Regions from separate parts of the Neobacillus sp. NPDC097160 genome, predicted to be linked through region 1. Evidence: riboswitches for the same ligand, from Rfam matches in the RefSeq annotation. Region 1 holds a riboswitch; the other holds the start of a gene.
What was found. Region 1 has a riboswitch for preQ1 ahead of ACIQXV_RS03390 (QueT transporter family protein). Riboswitches for the same ligand answer to the same signal wherever they lie in the genome.
Positions count from the first base shown of each region.

Region 2: it holds a riboswitch for preQ1, as region 1 does, so the genes downstream of both, queF (preQ(1) synthase) here and ACIQXV_RS03390 (QueT transporter family protein) in region 1, are expected to answer to the same signal.

Region 1 covers NZ_JBIWDU010000002.1:292,853-296,275, reverse strand. Annotated here, with positions in the region: gene ACIQXV_RS03400 (N-acetyltransferase) at 1-356, shown strand, start outside; gene ACIQXV_RS03395 (copper homeostasis protein CutC) at 357-1,049, shown strand; gene ACIQXV_RS03390 (QueT transporter family protein) at 1,160-1,735, opposite strand; PreQ1 riboswitch class I at 1,742-1,786, opposite strand; gene ACIQXV_RS03385 (VOC family protein) at 1,893-2,264, opposite strand; gene ACIQXV_RS03380 (hypothetical protein) at 2,391-2,879, shown strand; gene ACIQXV_RS03375 (VOC family protein) at 3,033-3,423, shown strand, end outside.
Region 2 covers NZ_JBIWDU010000009.1:245,380-248,802, reverse strand. Annotated here, with positions in the region: gene ACIQXV_RS15060 (amino acid ABC transporter substrate-binding protein) at 1-119, opposite strand, end outside; gene ACIQXV_RS15055 (queuosine precursor transporter) at 359-1,006, opposite strand; gene queF (preQ(1) synthase) at 1,022-1,522, opposite strand; PreQ1 riboswitch class I at 1,650-1,696, opposite strand; gene hflX (GTPase HflX) at 1,795-3,051, opposite strand.

The DNA of each region.
Region 1 (3,423 bases):
ACCTCATGTCTGTAAAAAGTGAATTAGGGGTAAACTGGGAAAATTCATGCCGAGTGTATTTTTTGCAAAATCATCCGATTGGAATTTCCATCCCTCACATCGAGCCAGGGACAACAGATGAGGGCCGATTATTTTATTTTGGTCTATTACCAAAAATGAGGAGGAAAGGCCTCAGCAGCGCGATGCATCTCCAATCCTTATGGGCTTTAAAGGAAATGGGGGCATCCTATTACATTGGAAGCACGGATATAGCAAATAAGAAAATGCAAGGGGTATTTGAGAAAAATGGCTGCGTGAAGCGGTCGCAAACGGAAACGTATTATAAATATTTTTCTATGAAAAAGGGGTTTTTTTAGATGAGCAAAATAGAGATTATTGTCTTAAATGATGAAGATGCCAAAACAGCGGAGGCCTATGGCGCTGACCGTCTTGAGTTAGTTTCCGCCATGACAGAAGGCGGACTGACACCCAGTTACGGAATCATTAAAACAGTTGTCCAGAGTGTTAAGATTCCTGTTATGGTCATGGTACGGCCGCATAGCTTTTCATTTGTGTATCGTAAAGATGAATGGGGGGCCATTCGCGAGGATATAAAAGTAATTAAAGAATTGGGCGCGGCGGGAATTGTCTTCGGGGCAATAAACAATCAGGGCAAAGTAGATTTTGACATGCTCTCAATGGTGTTAGAAGATGCGAAAGGCCTAACCGTAACGTTCCATCGTGCGATTGATCAAACAAATTCTATCGAGGCTTATCAATCGCTCTGTCAATCACCATATCATGTAGATCAAATTCTGACATCAGGTGGTAAACCGACCGCGCACGAAGGGCTTGATAATTTAAAAAGAATGATTGAGCAGTCGCAGAAATCCGTAACCTCCCCAACCATCATGCCGGGTTCAGGTCTATCCACAAAAAATATCGGATACATTCACGACCAACTTCAGGCAGCAGAATATCATTTTGGCTCCGCAGTAAGGATTGATGGAGACTTCCGCAATCGAATCAACGGGGATGAGATCCAAAAGATCAAAAGAATACTCAGCTAGAAAAATTAAAAAAGAGGTGCTGCTTTAGTCAACTTAAGCAGCACCTCTTGCTATTTATTGTCCAGCTCCAGGCCATACGCCGATAGACGGGCGCCTTCCGCTTTTCTTATTTACACCATTTTATTAAACTGAACACGTTTATTAATTACATACATGACTGGCATACCAACCGCCATCACGACAAATTCACCCACTGCAGTTGTTAACCATGTAAACATGAATGGCAAATCAAACGCCAAATGCAGTTCCAGAGCAATTAAGAACATCGTAAATGTGAAGACAAGTGTATTGACAATCATCCTCGCCCAAATGCCTTTAATAAAGCGTGCGCACGCAATCGTGATTAATAAGGCAATTACCGATTGGCCGACACCGAAAATAAGGTCATAGGCCTTCATTGGTGAAAAGAATAAATTTGTTAAAAATACACCAAGAACGATACCGTAAATGTACTTTTTGTTAAAAACGATAAGATGATTGAACATTTCCGATACACGGAACTGGACTTGGGTAAATCCAAACGGCTGGATTAAGGCCGAGACTGCAATGTACAATGCAGCAATAATCCCGTTTACGACAATCCCTTGCACATTGTTGCGCGGTTTGCCGGCTGTAGCAGCTCCAGAGGCACTAGCCCCTGCATTAGCACCCATTGGTTGTGCCAATGTATTAGATGTTTTCTCCATATTCATTTCTCCTTAGTTTTTTTACGTGGGAGGTTCTCGAACCACGTTACTATATAATACTTGCAATCTACTATATTAATATAAAAAAAAGCACCAGTCAATGACACTATTTTGGAAAAATAAAGGATACCGCCTCAAAACGGTATCCCTTGCATCCCTAATTTTGAACCTCGCTCATTAACGCATGGATGTTGTCTTCCGTATCTTTAAAGAACGTCATCCATGTTTCGGTTTGTCCCATTTTCGCAACAACATGTGGTTCATCAATAAAAGCTACTCCTTTTTCAATAAGGTCCTGATAGGCAGCCTTGATAGCATCAACATTAAAATAAATCACCGAACTTGGATGCGCAAATTGTTCCTTCTCCGGTAGGCTGAGAAGGAGACGCATCCCATTACACTCAAAAAATGCCATCGTATCTGTATTAAACAGCAGCGGAAGCTTCAGTACATCCTTATAAAATGTAATCGCTCGATCGATATCCTTCACAGGTACCCCAATTTGTCCAACTCGTTGAATTGTTGTCATAAAAATTCCCCCATCCAAATATAATTACATTCTATTCCAAATTTGCCTACTTTTCAAAAAATAACACACCGATTATAAAATTTTACCAATTTGTGCATCCTAAAAGAAAAAAGGAATGGCTGATTGATGAAACATAATAAAATGTTCTTACTCGCTATGATGTTAGTACCATGGCTTTCATTGCCGCTCCTAGGGAAAAAGTCATTTCGGAGATTTTACCCGGGGGCCCTGTTTGTTTGTATTTGGGTTACTGTTGAAAGTCTGATAGCAAAAAAACGGGTTTGGTGGCGATTTTATGAGAAACTTATTCCTAAAACTATGGGCGAAATTCCCTTTATCATCGGGCCACTTTTTGTAGGCTCAATCTGGATATTAAAGTTTTCCTTTGGGAAATTTCGCCGTTTCCTTTTGTTAAATACAATCACGAACTTTTTGTTTGTTTTCCCAGGGATGATCACCCTCAGAAATATGGGGATTGTTTCTCTTGTCAGAATGAAGCATTACCAAATGGGAATTTTATTTATGGCTAAATCAGTTCTGATGTACGGTTTTCAAGCAATAGCTGAAAAAATACGAAAAAAGCCGAAAACTATTATTCAAAGATTCTTCTCATAAACGCAAGACACCGCAAGTTGGATTACTCCCTCCATTTGTGGTGTTTTTTTGAATGGAGGATTTTTTTGTTTTTCACGGTTAGAAAAACAGAAATTTCTGTTTGTTCTTTGTTAGCAAATGCTACAATGGGATTATTGGAAAGGGGAAATCAGCATGCTGCATCATCTTGAAATCTATGTATCTGACTTAACCAAAACCATCGAATTCTGGGATTGGTTTTTAACAGAATTAGGCTACGAGACATATCAGAAATGGGATTCAGGCATCAGTTGGAAATATGGAGAAACTTATCTTGTTTTTGTTCAAACGGATAAGCGGTTTCTGGATATTCCCTATCACCGCTCTAGAGTCGGTCTGAATCATCTGGCCTTTCATGCAAAAACCAAGGAACACGTCAATCAAATAACGGCACAATTAATGGAAAAAGGGATTACTATTCTGTATCAGGATAAGCATCCATATGCCGGAGGGGATTTGCATTATGCCGTTTATTTTGAAGATCCGGACAGAATTAAAGTGGAATTAGTAGCACCTGACAATAAAA
Region 2 (3,423 bases), on a different contig from region 1:
ATGCCGATTACCACTGTATTATCTTTCTTTTCCTTAGCCCCCGATGTATTGCCCGAGCAGGCCGTTAAAACTGAAAATATCGCCGCGATTACTAGAACCATAGATGCTAGACGTTTCATATGAATAAAACCACCTTTATTGGATTGTAAATTTACTTTAGTGCGTTACCATATTATCATACTAACACATTATAACACTATAATATTTTAAAGTACAATAGCTAAATTGGGTTATACAAAAATACAGAAGTGCACGAATTTACGTCGTAATAAGAGCACGGTGAAATTTGGTGAAAGATTGCTAGAGAGAAAAAAATACAAAGAAACAGCCGCTAAAATAACGACTGCTTTGATTGGTGCTATTTTGGTGCCACCCTTTGTAGCGGGTGGGCTGGTTCCCGTGATTCCTGTTTCCGTATGAAATGGACAAGTCCGTAGACTAGCGGGGTGGTTAGGATGGCTGCTGCAAATTTAAATATATATTGAGTTAGAATCAGGCTTCCTAAGACAGCGATCGGCATTGTTCCGTAAAAGGCAATGCTGATGAAAATGGTTGTATCAATTAATTGGCTAAGCATGGTAGAGGCGTTATTGCGCAGCCATAGCTTTTTCTGACCATGACGTTTTTTTAATTTATTAAATACAAACACGTCCAGGTTTTGGCTTACAGCATAAGAAATTAAGCTCGCAATAATCACGCGAAAACTTCCATTTAAGATTGTTTCGAAGGACCCTTGTTCTTTAAATATTGGTGCTGCAGGCAGATGAATCGTAATCGTAATAAAAATCAGAGCAAGGATTTGTGTAATCAGCCCAGCTTGAACGGTTCTCCGCCCTTCCTTTTTTCCATAAACCTCAACAATCACATCAATGAGTGGGTACGTAAAAATATAAACAATGACAGCGGCAGGCAATATCGCGAAATTCCCAATGCTGAATAGCTTTACAGCAACAATGTTTGCCAGAATTAACAATCCAACAAAAATTCCATTCAAGTAAAATATCATTTCTTTATCCCTTCCTTATCGATTATCGACTTTTTCCGGATAGAGGTCATGGTTCATTAACCGGAAACTGGCCATCTCCTCATACTTAGTGCCAGGTTTTCCGTAATTGCACCATGGGTCAATGGAAATTCCGCCTCTTGGTGTGAACTTCCCCCAAACCTCAATATAGCGTGGATCGAGCAATTTAATTAAATCGTTCATGATGATATTGACACAATCCTCGTGAAAATCGCCGTGATTCCTAAAGCTGAAAAGATATAATTTTAAAGACTTACTCTCGACAATTTTCTGATCTGGAACATACGAAATATACATCGTAGCAAAATCCGGCTGACGGGTCAGCGGGCAAAGACTCGTAAATTCCGGACAATTGAATTTCACGAAATAATCACGCTCCGGGTGCAGATTATCAACTGCCTCTAAGACTTCCGGTGCATATTCAAATGAATAGGTAGTACCTTGATTCCCTAATAATGTTAAATCCTTTAATCCTTCTGTAGGCTTGCGGCCAGACATAAAAAAACCCCCTAGTAAAAATGTGTCCCCCACACTTTTTCAAGAGAGTTTCTTCTGAACATTCTATGCAAACTTTCGGGATAAAAACAAAAAAGCCACGTCCGATATGGACATGGCAGATAGTCATGTATCCATAGTTTTTTATAGAGGGTATCAGCTATGAACCTCTCCCGTTCAAGTACGGGTATTCTTTTCTTTACTATCATAAAGAACAGTTTAGAAAACGTCAAACAAAAATTTTTCCGCCGGATACCATTCAAGACACACTCACTTTAAATAACGTATTGCTGGTATTTTTCAAAATCGTCTTGATTACATTCTACCGTTAACTTGGTGCCATTGTCTTCGTAGCTTGTCGAAAGCACATTTGCATTCTCATTCAGGTAGGAAACTAAGCTGCCGCCATCAAAAGGAATTAACATTTCACAATGGATCGGATTTTTAAAAATATGCTCACTGATCACATCGACTAATTCCTCTATTCCTACACCTTGTTTAGCAGAAAGATAGACGCTCCTTCCCTTAACGGCAGGAAAATCAACATCGGCTAAATCGGACTTATTATATGCAATGATTGTAGGGATTTGATTGATCCCCATCTCTCTTAACGTATTATTCGTCACATTTTTAAGATTTTCATAATGTGGACTTGAAAAATCAACGACATGGATGAGTAAATCCGCTGTTGCTGCTTCCTCAAGGGTCGAACGAAAAGCTTTAACGAGATGATGCGGCAGCTTATCGACAAAGCCAACTGTATCAGCTAGCATAAACGGCAGGTGATTGGCCAATTTTATTTTTCTAACGGACGTATCCAACGTTGCAAATAACATATCTTTCTCAAACACTTGTTTATTCAATGATTGATGGGACCTTCGCAGCATTGCATTCATAATTGTTGATTTGCCGGCATTTGTGTAGCCTACTAGAGAAACAAGCGGCACACCGCTCTTTTTCCGTTGGCTGCGCCGAGTTTCCCGCTGCATGACGAGTGCCTCCAATTCCTTATTCAATTCGGCAATTTTTGCCTCGATTTTTCTGCGGTCGAGTTCTAACTTGGTTTCACCTGCACCTCTATTTTTCAAGCCAACTCCCCCGCCTTGACGGCCTAACGATTCCCGCGAACCAATTATTCTTGGGAGCAAATATTTAAGGCGAGCCACTTCCACCTGGAGCTGCGCCTCTCTCGTTTTAGCCCGTTCGGCAAATATATCTAATATCAACATCGTGCGATCAATGACTTTTCGATCAAGCCCTTCTTCAAGATTTCGAATTTGCGATGCTGATAGCTCATCGTTAAATACGATTAAATCCACATCTGTTTCTTCAAGGAGTAGTTTCGCCTCCTCGATTTTCCCGGTACCAATATAATGTGATTTATTAAGGCGGTTTAAATTTTGAGTGATTTCACCAACGACTTCGATATGACAGGCAGCAGCTAGGTTCTCCAGTTCCTTCATCGAATAGGAAAAATCTGCTTGATGATTGATATTGACACCAACAATAAGCGCTTTTTGTTTTTCTCTCATGGGTAAATTCCTCCATTTCTTTTCTGAAAAAACACAAAAAAACACAGACGACCTATCTGTGCAAAGTAAATGGATGAATCCATCGCGAAAAATACCCGAAAAGGGCATGGAAATAATCTGGTAAGATTGTTGGTCTCAGAATGAAAAATGCCAATTCTTCTTCCACTGATTAAAAAAGGTATAGGAAAACAAGCATTTCTCATATCCCATATTTATTTTTAAAGACAGCAAAAAAGAGGGCCGACTCGCCCCCTCTTTTTCACTTACCGTAAAATAAAGGTTTCCTTGAAAAAGGCAGACCAATCCCATTTACTCTGCACAGCTGGCAGAGACTTGAACGTTATTCAATTAACGGTTCAAATTTTGGAATCG